DNA from 4 places in the Rhodopseudomonas palustris HaA2 genome. Region 1 is predicted to be linked to each of the others. Evidence: riboswitches for the same ligand, from Rfam matches in the RefSeq annotation. Region 1 holds a riboswitch; each other region holds the start of a gene.
The links. Region 1 has a riboswitch for cobalamin ahead of RPB_RS03720 (HoxN/HupN/NixA family nickel/cobalt transporter). Riboswitches for the same ligand answer to the same signal wherever they lie in the genome.
Positions count from the first base shown of each region.

Region 2: it holds a riboswitch for cobalamin, as region 1 does, so the genes downstream of both, RPB_RS24655 (hypothetical protein) here and RPB_RS03720 (HoxN/HupN/NixA family nickel/cobalt transporter) in region 1, are expected to answer to the same signal.
Region 3: it holds a riboswitch for cobalamin, as region 1 does, so the genes downstream of both, cobT (nicotinate-nucleotide--dimethylbenzimidazole phosphoribosyltransferase) here and RPB_RS03720 (HoxN/HupN/NixA family nickel/cobalt transporter) in region 1, are expected to answer to the same signal.
Region 4: it holds a riboswitch for cobalamin, as region 1 does, so the genes downstream of both, RPB_RS00510 (TonB-dependent receptor) here and RPB_RS03720 (HoxN/HupN/NixA family nickel/cobalt transporter) in region 1, are expected to answer to the same signal.

Region 1 covers NC_007778.1:819,180-822,548, forward strand. Annotated here, with positions in the region: gene RPB_RS03705 (DUF3419 family protein) at 1-288, opposite strand, end outside; gene RPB_RS03710 (class I SAM-dependent methyltransferase) at 444-1,145, shown strand; gene RPB_RS03715 (DMT family transporter) at 1,142-1,465, shown strand; cobalamin riboswitch at 1,516-1,724, shown strand; gene RPB_RS03720 (HoxN/HupN/NixA family nickel/cobalt transporter) at 1,799-2,887, shown strand; gene RPB_RS03725 (FecCD family ABC transporter permease) at 2,895-3,369, shown strand, end outside.
Region 2 covers NC_007778.1:3,634,924-3,638,292, forward strand. Annotated here, with positions in the region: gene tcuB (tricarballylate utilization 4Fe-4S protein TcuB) at 1-572, shown strand, start outside; cobalamin riboswitch at 709-919, shown strand; gene RPB_RS24655 (hypothetical protein) at 1,031-1,573, shown strand; gene RPB_RS16020 (precorrin-8X methylmutase) at 1,570-2,199, shown strand; gene RPB_RS16025 (precorrin-2 C(20)-methyltransferase) at 2,196-2,924, shown strand; gene cobJ (precorrin-3B C(17)-methyltransferase) at 2,921-3,369, shown strand, end outside.
Region 3 covers NC_007778.1:3,753,048-3,756,416, forward strand. Annotated here, with positions in the region: gene RPB_RS16540 (ABC transporter substrate-binding protein) at 1-555, shown strand, start outside; gene RPB_RS16545 (cysteine-rich small domain-containing protein) at 590-916, opposite strand; cobalamin riboswitch at 1,128-1,334, opposite strand; cobalamin riboswitch at 1,491-1,699, shown strand; gene cobT (nicotinate-nucleotide--dimethylbenzimidazole phosphoribosyltransferase) at 1,906-2,970, shown strand; gene cobS (adenosylcobinamide-GDP ribazoletransferase) at 2,967-3,369, shown strand, end outside.
Region 4 covers NC_007778.1:110,288-113,656, forward strand. Annotated here, with positions in the region: gene RPB_RS00510 (TonB-dependent receptor) at 1-1,890, opposite strand, end outside; cobalamin riboswitch at 1,997-2,194, opposite strand; gene typA (translational GTPase TypA) at 2,728-3,369, shown strand, end outside.

The DNA of each region.
Region 1 (3,369 bases):
GAGCTTCAGCTTCAGCAGCGCCAGATGCGCCTCGTTGAGATCGACCGCAAACACCTGGGCGGGCTTCGCGGTGAGATAGGACAGCGCGTTGCAGCCGCCCGACGAGATCGTGACGATGGTCGAGCCGATCGGCAGTTGCAGCGCAGCGAGATCCGCCTCGGGGTCCTCCCAGATCTGGGTATAGACCAGACGACGGAACCAGATCGAAAACAGACGATCCCAGATCGTCGACTCACTACGATCCTTGCTGTTGCGGACCGCATCCGCGATGAGCTGCTGCGTATTCATACCACCCTCGAATCGGCAATCGTTCGAGAATAGCCGCGGTGCACTGCAGTTTTGCGACAGTGGCGCGCGGAACGGAGCGGTCGCTGTCATCGTCGTGTCGTCGCAAACGACGATGAATGGCGGATGATTCCAGATCGAGGGCGCTCTCCGTGACCATGATCAACTCCGACGTCGCTGCGCGGTCGGCCTGGCCGGTCGACGCGACCTCGCGCATGAACCGGATGTATCGCTATCAGCGGCACATCTATGATGCCACGCGCCGGTACTATCTTCTTGGTCGTGACGAACTGATCGCCGCACTGGCCCCCGCCGCCGGCGACAACGTGCTGGAAATCGGCTGCGGCACCGGCCGCAATCTGATCGAGGCTGCGACCCGGTACCCGAATGCGCGCTTCTATGGATTCGACGTGTCGACCGAGATGCTGACCTCGGCGATCAGCGGGATCGAGCGCGCCGGGCTGAGCGGTTCGGCGAAGGTCGCCCATGGCGACGCGACCAACTTCACCGCGCAGGCGGTGTTCGGCCAGCCGATCGGGTTCGACCGGGTGATGATCTCCTACAGCCTGTCGATGATCCCGGACTGGACCGCGGTGATCGAGCGGGCGATCGCCAGCCTGAAGCCGGGCGGGCAATTGCACATCGTGGATTTCGGCGACCAGAGCGGTCTGCCGGTCTTCGTTCGCCGCGCGCTGCGCCGTTGGCTGGCGCTGTTCGACGTCACCCCGCGCGACGAGCTCGAAGCGACGCTGATGCAGATCGCGGCGCGCATCGGCGCCGGGCTGACATTCGACCGGCCCTATCGCGGCTACGCGCAGGCCGCTGTGCTGACGCTGCCGTCGCGGCGCCGCTCGCCATGAGCGGATGGCTCGCGCTGCTTGCCGCGGGCCTCATGGAGATCGTCTGGGCGGTGGGCCTGAAGCACTCCGACGGCTTCACCAGATTCTGGCCGGCGCTCGGCACGCTGGTGGCGATCCTCGCGAGCTTCGGCCTGATGAGCATTGCCCTGAAGTCGCTGCCGTTCGGCACCGCCTATGCGGTGTGGACCGGGATCGGCGCCGCCGGCAGCATCGTGGTCGGCATGGCCGTGTATGGCGAGCCGGCGACCGCGGTTCGTATGCTGTGCCTGACGATGATCGTTGCCGGCATGATCGGGCTCAAGCTCAGCACGCCGGCGTAAAGCGCACCGCTCCCGACCAAGGCGGCGATTGACAAAGCAGGTGCGTCGCCCTCCTATCGAACCGTTCAGGTGTGCCGGGAGTCTCCCGGCACAGGGAAGCCGGTCCGGGCGCCTCAGGCGGTGCCCCAAGCCGGCGCTGCGCCCGCAACTGTAGGCGGCGAGCGATCCTTCATCATGCCACTGCGCCGATCGGGCGCGGGAAGGCGAGGGATTGCGACGACCCGCGAGCCAGGAGACCGGCCTGAGCCACGTCATCTTCCAGCGTGCGGTGCGCGCGGCTGGGGCGGTCCGCCGCATGGGTGACAGGAAACTGCTCACCGTTCGGGGACCCCGATGTCCGAGACCATTGCCCGCGATATTCCTCCTCCCACCACCGCCGTTTCGCCCGCTTCCGATGGATTTCGATTTCGGCTCGTCGCCCTGCTCGGCGGGCTGGTGATCGCCAACATCGCCGCCTGGGCCTGGGCGCTGACCGCCTTCGCCGGGCAGCCGGTGCTGATCGGCACCGCGGTCCTCGCCTACAGCCTCGGCCTGCGCCACGCGCTCGACGCCGATCACATCGCGGCGATCGACAACGTCACCCGCAAGCTGATGCAGGAGGGCAAGCGGCCGGTCGCGGTCGGCTTCTTCTTCGCGCTCGGCCATTCCACCGTGGTGCTGGTGGCGTCGCTGGCGATCGCGCTGGCGGCCAATTCGCTGACCGAGCGGTTCTCCGGCTATCGCGAGATCGGCGGCGTGATCGGCACCTCGGCCTCCGCGCTGTTCCTGTTCGCGATCGCGATCGCGAATCTGGTGGTGCTGAGCGGTGTCTATCGCGCGTTCAAGAAAGTTCGTGCCGGCGAAGTGGTTCACGACGCCGACATCGACGCGCTGCTGCAGCAGCGCGGCTGGCTGGCGCGGCTGTTCCGGCCGCTGTTCCGCTTCGTGTCCAAGAGCTGGCATCTGTATCCGATCGGGCTGTTGTTCGCGCTCGGCTTCGAGACCGCCAGCGAGATCAGCCTGTTCGGCCTCGCCGCCAACGCCTCGGGGTCGATCTCGCACTGGTCGATCCTGGTGTTTCCGGCGCTGTTCGCCGCCGGCATGACGCTGGTCGACACGCTCGACGGCGTGCTGATGCTCGGCGCCTATGGCTGGGCGTATCGCAACCCGGTGCGCAAGCTGTACTACAACATGACCATCACCTCGGTCTCGGTGCTGGTCGCGATCGTGATCGGCGGCATCGAGACGCTCGGGCTGCTGGGCGGGCGGCTGCATCTCGAAGGCGCGTTCTGGGAGTGGATCTCCGAGCTCAACGAGAATCTCGGCGTGCTCGGCTACGGCATCGTCGGCCTGTTCGTCGCGAGCTGGATCGTCTCGACCATCATCTACCGCGCCAATGGCTATCACCGGCTCGACGAACGCGCGCCCGTCGTGCAGAAATGACCGCCATATGACGATGCGTCCAAATCCCGCGTCACGCGCGGCGGCGGTCACGGCCGCGCTCATGATCGTGGTCGGCCTGCTCGCGCTCGGCTCGCTCGGCGTCGGCCCGGTGAAGCTGTCGCCGCTCGCCGTGATCGATGCGCTGATCGGCCGTGGCGGCGAGGTGCAGCAGATCATCGTGCAGCAGATTCGCCTCCCGCGCGCCATCCTGGCGCTGGCGATCGGCGGCATTCTCGGCCTGTCCGGCGCGGCGCTGCAGGGCCTGCTGCGCAATCCGCTGGCGTCGCCGTCGCTGTTCGGCGCGCCGCAATCGGCGGCGTTCGGCGCCGTGCTGATCATTGCGCTGGGCTGGGCCGATGTCCGCTCCTATGCGTTGCCGGTCGCCGGCATCACCATGGCGTTCGTCTCGGTGTTCGTGCTGCTCACGGTCGCCGGCCGCAGCGCCAGCCTGCTGCTGCTGATCCTCGCGGGACTGGCGATCT
Region 2 (3,369 bases), 2.5 Mb from region 1:
GCGCGCTGGCGCCGGCGTTGCGCGACATCGTCACGCTGCGCCATCTCGGCGGCGGCGGGCCGGGCTGCAACGACATCGGCGAGCGCACCTCGCAGCGCCGCCGGCTGTTTCACCATGTGATGGTCGCGGGCTTCGCCGGCACCTTGCTGTCGACCGTCACCGCGGCGATCTATCATCACGGCTTCGGCGTCGCCGCGCCCTATCCGCTCACCAGCCTGCCGGTGCTGCTCGGCCTCGTCGGCGGCGTCGTGATGCTGGCGGGAATCGGCGGGCTGCTGTGGATCGAATATCGCGCCGATTCCGAGCCCGCCGACCGCACCGAAGTCGCACTCAACGTCGCCTTCCTGGTGCTGCTCGGGCTCGTCACCCTCAGCGGGCTCGCCGTGCTGGCGCTTCGCGACACGCCGGCAATGGGGCTGCTGCTGGCCGGCCATCTCGGGCTGGTGTTCGGGCTGTTCCTCGTGCTGCCATTCTCGAAGGCCGTCCACGCCCCGTTCCGGGCCGCCGCCCTGCTGCGCGCCGCCGCCGAGAAGGCCGCGGCGGTCGCGAGGCGCAAACCCGATCGCGGCTGACGCGATCGCAACGGGACGGCGCTGCCGCAACGGGGCGAAGCCGTCTTGATCCAACGCAAGCGCGCGCTGATTTTATGGCATCCCGGCGGGCTTCTGCGCGACGCAAGCTCGATTGACACGTCTGTGTTTTCGGACCAAACATCGCGCTGCCGACGGTTCCTGTCTGCGGACGGGACGAAGAGGGAATATCGGAAGTCATCATCCAGACGCGGATGATGGCGGTGCCGAAGCTGCTCCCGCAACTGTGAACGGCGAGCCATCGCAACACGCCACTGGGCAGACGCCTGGGAAGGCTGCGTTGGCCGTGACCCGTGAGCCAGGAGACCTGCCGTCGCCTGCTGATTGACGCCATTCCGGGCGGGATGATCCGGGGTGAAGTTCGGCCGTTCGGAGTGCAGGTCCGTTCGCCGGTTTCGCATCATCGCCATGCGCGATGGTCAACCGACGGATTGGGCACGATGCCGCTCTCGATTGTTCGCTCCGATGGGCCCGACGCCCTCGATGCGTCCGAAGCCCCGCCTTTGCCCGCCGAACTCATCGTGCTGTCGTTCTCGGACGCGGCCCTCGCCCGCTACGCGCGCGTCTGGCACCATGCCGGCTGCAAGCTGCCGCAACTGCACCTCGCCAACGCCGCCCGGCTGTCGCTCGATCAGTCGTTGCGCACGGCTGTGGCGTCGGCGCGCGGCGTGATGATCCAGCTGCCGCACGGCCTCGACGATTGGCGCGACGGCGTCGAAACCCTGGCGGCGCTCGCGCGCGAGCAGCGGATCGCCCTCGCCATCGTCGCGGAGACCGACGACGTCGATCCGCGGCTCGCCGGACTCTCCAATCTGCCGCGGTCGACGCTGCGCCGGCTGGCCACGCTCTGCCGAGGCCGTGACGACGCCGCCGCGCGCGCGGTGCTGACGCAATTGTCGCTCGCCGCCGGCCTCACCATCGCGCCCTGGCTCGACCAGCCGGCACAGCCGACCGCCGAGCCGATCCGCGAGGCGGTGCGATGAGCTACACCTACGAAACCAATGGCGACGCGATCTATCGGCAGTCCTTCGCGATCATCCGCGCCGAGGCGCAGCTCGATCGCTTCGACCGCGACGAGGAGATCGTCGCGGTGCGGATCATTCACGCCAGCGGCATGGTCGAGGTTGCGGCCGACATCGTCTTCACCTCCGGTTTCGTCGCGGCGGGCCGCGCGGCCCTGCAGGCGGGCGCGCCGATCCTGTGCGACGCGCAGATGGTCGCCAACGGCGTCACCCGCAAGCGACTGCCGGCCGACAACGAGGTGATCTGTACGCTCGGCGATCCGCGCGTCCCGGCCCTCGCCGCGCAGCTCGGCACCACGCGCTCCGCCGCGGCGCTCGAATTGTGGCGCGAGCGGCTCGACGGCGCCGTGGTGGCGATCGGCAATGCGCCGACCGCACTGTTCCGGCTGCTGGAAATCCTCGGCGAACCCGGCGCACCGCGCCCCGCTGCGATCGTCGGCATCCCGGTCGGTTTCGTCGGCGCGGCGGAATCCAAAGAGGCGTTGCTCGAGGCGGCCCCCGCACCCTGCGTCATCGTCCGCGGCCGTCGCGGCGGCAGCGCGATGACGGCGGCGGCGATCAACGCGCTGGCGAGCGAAGTCGAATGACCCGCCCGACCGTCTATGGCGTCGGCGTGGGCCCCGGCGATCCGGACCTGATGAGCGTCCGTGCTGCACGGCTGGTCGGCGCCGCCAAGGTCGTCGCTTACTTCAGGAAGGCCGGGCGCGCCGGCCACGCCCGCACCATCGTCGAAGGCCTGCTCGCCGACGGCGTCGTCGAGGAGCCGCTCGACTATCCGGTGACCACCGAAATCCCGCTCGACGATCCCGCTTACGCTTCGACGCTGCGCAGCTTCTACGAGGACTGCGTCGCGCGGCTGTCGGCGCATGTCGCGCAAGGCCGCGACGTGGTCGTGCTGTGCGAAGGCGATCCGTTTCTCTACGGCTCGTTCATGCACCTCTATCATCGGCTGCTCGGCGATGTGCCGGTGGTCGTGGTGCCCGGCATCTCCGGCATGGCGGCGTGCTGGACGGCGAGCGGGACGCCAATCACCTATGGCGACGACGTGCTGTGCGTCGTGCCCGCGACACTGAATGCGACACGGCTCGCCGAAGCGCTGAAGACCGGCGACGCCTTCGTCATCATGAAGCTCGGCCGCAATCTTCCCAAGGTCCGGCGTTCGCTCGAAGCCGCCGGGCTGCTCGATCGCGCCGTCTATGTCGAGCGCGGCGCGATGGCCGGCGAGACGGTGATGCGCCTCGCCGACAAGCCGGACGATGCGGCGCCGTACTTCTCGATGATCCTCGTCCATGGACAGGGACGACGGCCATGACCGGATCGGTCGTCGTCGCAGGTCTTGGCCCAGGTGCTCAGGAGCTGATCACACCCGAAGTAACCGCGGCGCTGGACGCCGCGACCGATCTGGTCGGCTACGCGCCCTATGTCGCCCGCGTCGCAGCGCGCAACGATGTCCGCCGGCACGCTTCCGACAATCGCGAGGAGATCGATCGCGCCTCGTTCGCGCTTCGGCTCGCGAGCGAGGGGCGGCATGTGGTGATCGTGTCCTCCGGCGACCCCGGCGTATTCGCGATGGCGGCGGCGCTGTTCGAGGCGATCGAGGCCGGCGACCCGGCGTGGCGCGACCTCGACATCCGCGTGCTGCCCGGCATCAGCGCGATGTTCGCCGCCGCAGCGCGGATCGGCGCGCCGCTCGGCCATGATTTCTGCGCGATCAACCTGTCTGACAATCTCAAGCCGTGGGAGACCGTCGAGAAGCG
Region 3 (3,369 bases), 2.4 Mb from region 1:
GCAATCGCCGTCGAAGAGTTCGATGTCCCGAACAGCATCGACGATGTGAAGCAGCAGATCCGTCGTGTCGGCGACCTCACCGGCCACTCCGAACGCGCCGATGCGATCATCGACCGGATCGATCGATCGGTGGCCCGCACCCGCGCGGTCACGGCGCGGTGGCGCGACCGCATTCTTCCCGTATCGCGACGCGGATGGGTCGCGGGCAACGACGGCTTGCTCAGTTCGCTGCTGGAGGTCGCCGGTCTGTCCAACGCGGCGACGGAGATCGGCCTCACCCACGGCGGCTTCGCGTCGCTGGAGGCGATCGTCGCCTCCCGCCCGGATCTGCTGCTCGTCGCCGACGACAAGGCTTTCGCGGAAGATCAGGGCAAGGCGCTGCTGTTGCATCCCGCGATCCAGCAAGCCTATCCGCCGAGCCGTCGCCTGGTGTTTCCGGATCAGCTGACGATGTGCGGCGGGCCGATGCTACCCGCAGCACTCGATCAGCTCGCCGATTCGATCGAGCGGATTCACCGCGAGGATGGCGCATCCCTGCCGCGGCAGCGCCCCTGACCGGCGCCTTCGCGCGTCGCGCAGCAACCAAGCATCACTCCGAAGACGCTTCCTTGATGCGCTTCGGATCCTGATCGCCACCATCCCACAATTTCGGTTTTTCGAGCCAACGCTGGATGAAATTCCAGGAGCGGCGATAGCCGTTGTGCGGCAGCGTGCAGGCGCTGCAATCCTTGCGCTTCAGGCCGTTGCGATCGGTGAACACCTGGTACGGACCAGGGCACTCATAGGCGATCAGCGGGCAGTAGCAGAATAGGCAGTTGAACTCCCGCGCCACGCCGGGATGGCACGGCAGGAAGGGGCAGGCCTCGTTGGTGAAGCCCTTGAAGGCCTCGTTTGTCGTGGTGTCTTTGGGTTCCATGCCCACTCCATGGCGAAGCCATTAGCGGCCCCGCATTGGCGCACAGGCGTGCGTCGTGCGGCCCGCCCGATCAGGGTGGCGAGCAACGCGCGACAATGACCGCCCGCGACGCCGATCGATCTGGCGATATCAGCAATCTGCGCTGCGACGACGGCGAACTACGTCCGATTGATCATGGAATTCTCCGCTGTCGACCCACCCGTCGACATCAAGTGGACGATTGCCTGCGGCCGGTCTCCTGGCTCGCGGATATGGTCCGGATCGCCTTCCCGAGCGCAAAACGATCGCTCAGTGGCAGCTTGATCGCGGACGATCCGCCTACAGTTGCGGGGGCAGCCGCGGAATTGGCGAAAGCTCGCCGCACCGCATTCCCTGTTTCACCTCTCTTTCGAGAGGCACCGAAGGCATGGCAAACAGAGCACGCCTCGCATCCACGCGCAAGCGCGATGCGGTTTCGGGAGCGACTACCAACATGCGCGGTGACGTCCACCGCGCACGGCAGGGAGCATTTGCACCTTCGTCGTAGAGCCCGACTCTCGCCTCCTCTCATCTTGCGTCCGGCGGGTCGTCGTGCTCTTGTCGGATCGTCTACGGTGCCTCTCGCGAGAGAGGTGAAACAGGGAATGCGGTACGGCGCGAAAGCGCCAAAGCCGCGGCTGCCCCCGCAACTGTAAGCGGATCGTCGCCGATCACATGCGCCACTGAGTCCGCCAAGACGGCCTCGGGAAGGCGATCGGGACAACATCCGCGAGCCAGGAGACCGGCCGTAGATTCGTGCAATGCCATTCGACGGTGGGTCGAAGAAGGACGTTCAGATGCCGCATCAGCTTTCCACGTAGTTCTCACCGCATCGCAATCGGTTTCGCTTCGTCGTGCTGCCCGAGCTTGCTCGCAACGGCGCGAGGAGACGTCCGTCCGATCACCTCGACGCGTCCACCGCGCAGGCGGAGGCACGCGTGCGTCCGTTGCTATCAACCCATCGCGGTCTCATGCACGCTCCACGTTCCAGCCCGCCATTCTGCGCCATCGCTCCGGTCGATCACGCGCTCGAACCGACCCTGCGCGCCCGGATCGACGCCAAGGCCAAGCCGCCCGGCTCGCTCGGCCGGCTGGAAGATCTCGCCGTGCAACTCGGGCTGATCTGGCATCCGGCGCCACCGCGCGCGGACCGCGCCACGGTGTTCGTGTTCGCCGCAGATCATGGTCTCGCCGCCGAAAGCGTGTCGCCCTATCCGGCGAGCGTGACGCGGTCGATGGTCCGCGCCTATCTCGCCGGCTGCGTCGGCGTGAACGTGCTGGCGAAAGCCGCCTTCACCGACCTCTGCGTCGTCGATGCGGGCATCGACGATGACCTGCCGCCCTGCCCCGGGCTGATCGATCGCAAGATCCGGCGCGGCACCCGCAATGCGAGCCGCGAGCCGGCGATGTCGATCGACGAGGCGCGGCGCGCGATCGACGCCGCCGTCGCGCTGGTCAGCGACGCGATCGACGGCGGCGTCGACATCGTGGCGATCGGCGAGATGGGCATCGGCAACACCACCTCGGCCGCGCTGATCACCCATCGTCTCGCCGCAGCGCCGATCGCCGACTGCGTCGGCCGCGGCGCGGGGCTCGACGCCGCCGGCGTCGCCCACAAGCTCGCGATCGCGGAGAAGGCGTCAGCGCGCACCACGGCCACCGCCCCGCTCGACGTGCTCGCCGAATTCGGCGGCTTTGAAATCGCGATGATGGCCGGCGCCGTTCTGGCGGCGGCGGCGCGGCGCCGTCCGGTGGTGATCGACGGCTTCATCGCCAGCGCCGCAGCGCTGGTCGCGGTGCGGCTGCATCCCGAGGCGCGGGACTATTGCGTGTTCTCGCATCGCTCGGCCGAGCGCGGCCACAAGGTCCTGCTCGAGACGATGGCGGCGACGCCCTATCTCGATCTCGGCCTGCGGCTCGGCGAAGGCACCGGCGCGCTGATGGCGATTCCGCTGGTGCGCGCCGCCGCCGGAATCCTCACCGACTTCGCCGACCTCTCCGACGTTCTGGCCGGCACCATCGGCACGCCGTCGTGACCGAACGCATCCGGCCGCTGCTGAACGCGATTCAGTTCATGACGGTGTTGCCGACGCGGGGAGCCGCGCGCCTCGACGCCGATTGGGTGTTGTCCGCAGTCAAGTACTTCCCCCTCGTCGGCGCAATGATCGGCTTCGTCTGCGCCGGCGTGTTGCTGATCGCCTCGACGATCTGGACCGGGACTGTGGCCGCCACGCTGGCGATTCTCGCGGGCGTGATCCTCACCGGCGCATTGCACGAAGACGGCGTCGCCGACACCGCCGACGGCTTGTTCGGTGGCCGCACGCGCGAGCAGCGTCTGCTGATCATCAAGGACAGCCGGATCGGCAGCTACGGCGCGGTGACGCTGGTCGCGAGCCTGCTCCTCCGCATCGTGGTGCTCGCGAGCCTGCCCCCCT
Region 4 (3,369 bases), 710 kb from region 1:
GGTGGTGTTGGCGTCGACCCGCCAACCGTGGTCGAGCGCCAAGCCAACCGACGCTTCGATACCGCGTGACGATTGCTGCCCGACTTGGACGACCTGATCTGGATCTTCCGAAGAGCGCGCAAGCAGGTTGTTCTTGACGATGTGGTAGCCCGCCAGGGTCCACTCGCCACGCCCGCCCCAGAACGATTGCTTGACGCCGATCTCGACCTGCTTGCCGGTCGCCAGTTCGAACTTCGCATTGGCGTTGCTCGCCGTCACCAAACCGCCGACCGGATCGACCGCGGTCGAATATTGGCCGTAGAAGGCGAGGTCCTGGATCGGCGTGTACACCGCCCCGGCCCGCCACGTCGTCGAAGAATACGATCGGGTGTAATTGTTAGCCGGGTTTCGCAGATCGGTCCGCTCCACGGTCGGCTGGTCCTGCCGGATGCCGCCGATCAGCGCCAATTGCTCGGTGAGTTGCAGACGGTTCTCGGCGAACACCGCATACTGATTGGTGACGCTGGAATAGCCCGGTCGTGTCAGATCCGGGCTCGCAAACAAGCCCGGATCGAAATTGTACGGATCGACCGACGACGTTCCGCCGTAGGGCGAATTATTGGTGTGCTTGAAGTTGATGCGGTTGACGTCGAACCCGGCGACAAAGGTGTTTTCCAGTCCGAACAGATGGCCGCGCACCGTCGCATCCATGCGGTCGCCAATCTGCTGCTGGTCGTGGAAGATCTCCAGATAAGTGCTGCGGTCGACCTGGCGGGTGGTCGGGTTGAAGGCGTATTCCTCCGCGCTCTTCCAGTGCCTGCGGCTGTTCAGATAGTACAGCGCGTTGCGGACGGTGATGCTGTCGGTCACCTGCCACTCGGACTTCAACTGCGTCCAGCTGTCCTGATAGCGGATGCTGCTGTCGCCGACGTTGTAGTTCTTGAAACGCAGCGATTCGTCGAGCCGGCCATTGACCAGCGGCGTGCCGTAATACAGCGACGGGTGGCGGTCGCCATAGGCGGTGGACAGGGTCCAGGTCAGGTGGTCGGTCTGCTTCACCTTGACGGCGGCCGAGACGGCGATGTTCGAAGTCTTGTCGCGATCGACCCAACCGTCGGACATGTTGCCGGTGGCGGTGATGCGATAGGAGACATCCTTGTTGATCGGACCACCGGAGTCGACCGCGATCCGTCGCGTCAGATTGGTGTCGAGCGACACTTCGGCCTGGTTGCGCTGCACGTCGAGCGGCTGCTTGGTGATCACGTTGATGGCGCCGCCGATCGCGCCTTCGCCGTACATCACCGAGGCGGGGCCGCGTAGCACCTCGATGCGCTCGGCCGACCAGGTGTCGAACGGGAAGGTCACGGTGCCGGCGCCGACATACAGGCGGGTGCCGTCATACAGGGTCATCACCGAACCGGTGCCGCTGAAACCGCGGGTCGAGAACACCACGCCGCCATTGCCCGGCTCCGGTGTTGCCGTGATGCCTGTGGCGTTCTGAGTGACCGCGTCGAGCACATCGCGCTGGCCGCGCTCGGCGATGGTCTGTGCGGTGATGATGTCGACGGAGGCGGGGGTCTGCAGCGGCGTCAATCCGAGGCGGCTGGCGGTCGATGCCATCGTGCCGAGATTGAAGGTCGGCACGGCTGCGACGGCGGCTGACGGCGCGGCAGCAGGCGCGGCAGGCGGGCGTGACGCGGGCGCCGAGGCCCGGCGCGTCCGCGACGAGCCGGCCGCGGACGAAGCCGCGCGCGGCTTGGACGGCCGCGCGGTCTGGCCTTCGACCACGATCGGGTCGAGGCCGCGCGGCGCGGATTGGGCGTGGCCGGCAGCGGGCCACAGCAGAGCCGTCAGGGCGACGGAGGACAGCAGGCGACGGTTGCGCCCGGAAGCAGTCGGAGAGGGAGACATCGAGGGACTCGCGGTTAACGTGGCACGTCACCGCAAGCCAAGGCCTTGCCGCAGCCGGACGGCCGCAGTTCGACACTCACCAGGACACCCCGCCCGATGCGCTCGCGTGTGACCACGAACGACGGCAGGTCTCCTGGCTCGCGGGTCCGTGCCTTTCGCCGCCTTCCCAGGCACGAGGCCCAGTGGCGTGTGGCGAAAGGCTCGCCGCTCACAGTTGCGGGGGCAGCCGCGGAATCGGATCGCGCGCGACCCTCACCGCATTCCCTATTGATCCCTTGCGGGAACCGTCGGGCGCGACCGTACTGGAGCTCTCCGAATGCTGTCAACGAACCCGCCCGTTGTTTTCCCGTCCGCTAGTCCGACCGGGCTCGGAGGTCCGCCGACCGCGTCGCGGGATGGCGGGACCCTGACTGCGAGACGAGAAGTTCCGTATACGCAACGTTATAACATTACATATACTGTCCGCAAGCCTTCCCGTCTGAGATTGGCCGGTTCGTTTCGACCGCCAAGCTTCGGACACGTGGACGGTAATACGAGACTGCTGACCGTCCGGGCCCGCCATGCGAAACGGCGCGCCGGCCTCAGTCCGCGCAACCCCCGGACGCAGCTGATGAAAACAACAAATCCCCGATCGTCATTGTTTTTTCGCGATTTTTGGTTATATTGCGTCGCAACGCGTGCAAGTGCCCGGCCCTCATTCGGCCGGGCCTGTTTTTTGGAATTGCCCCGCGCGTTTCAGGCACAGGCAGATTGCGGCGCGCCATGAAGGCGCCCTCCGTGGCTTGTCTGCGATCGCGCTGAACCGGCACCCGGCCCGCAGGACCCGACAGAGAACCCATGACCCTTCGTAACATCGCCATTATCGCACACGTCGACCACGGCAAGACCACCCTCGTCGACAAGCTGCTGCAGCAGTCCGGCACCTATCGCGACAACCAGCGCCAGGTCGAACGGGCGATGGACTCCAACGATCTCGAGCGCGAGCGCGGCATCACCATTCTGGCCAAGTGCACCTCGGTGGTGTGGGACGACACGCACATCAATATCGTCGACACCCCCGGCCACGCCGATTTCGGCGGCGAGGTCGAACGCATCCTGTCGATGGTCGACGGCGTGATCGTGCTGGTCGACGCCGCCGAAGGCCCGATGCCGCAGACCAAATTCGTGGTCGGCAAGGCGCTGAAGCTCGGCCTCAAGCCGATCGTCGCGATCAACAAGGTCGACCGCTCCGACGCCCGCGTCACCGAAGTCGTCAACGAAGTCTTCGACCTGTTCGCCGCACTGGACGCCACCGACGATCAGCTCGACTTCCCGATCCTGTACGGCTCGGGCAAGAACGGCTGGATGTCGGACAAGCCCGACGGCAGCCACGAGGACGGCATGCGGCCGCTGTTCGAACTCGTGCTCAAGCACGTCCCGCCGCCGGCGGTGGAAGAAGGCCCGTTCCGTCTGCTCGGCACCATCCTCGAAGCCAACCCC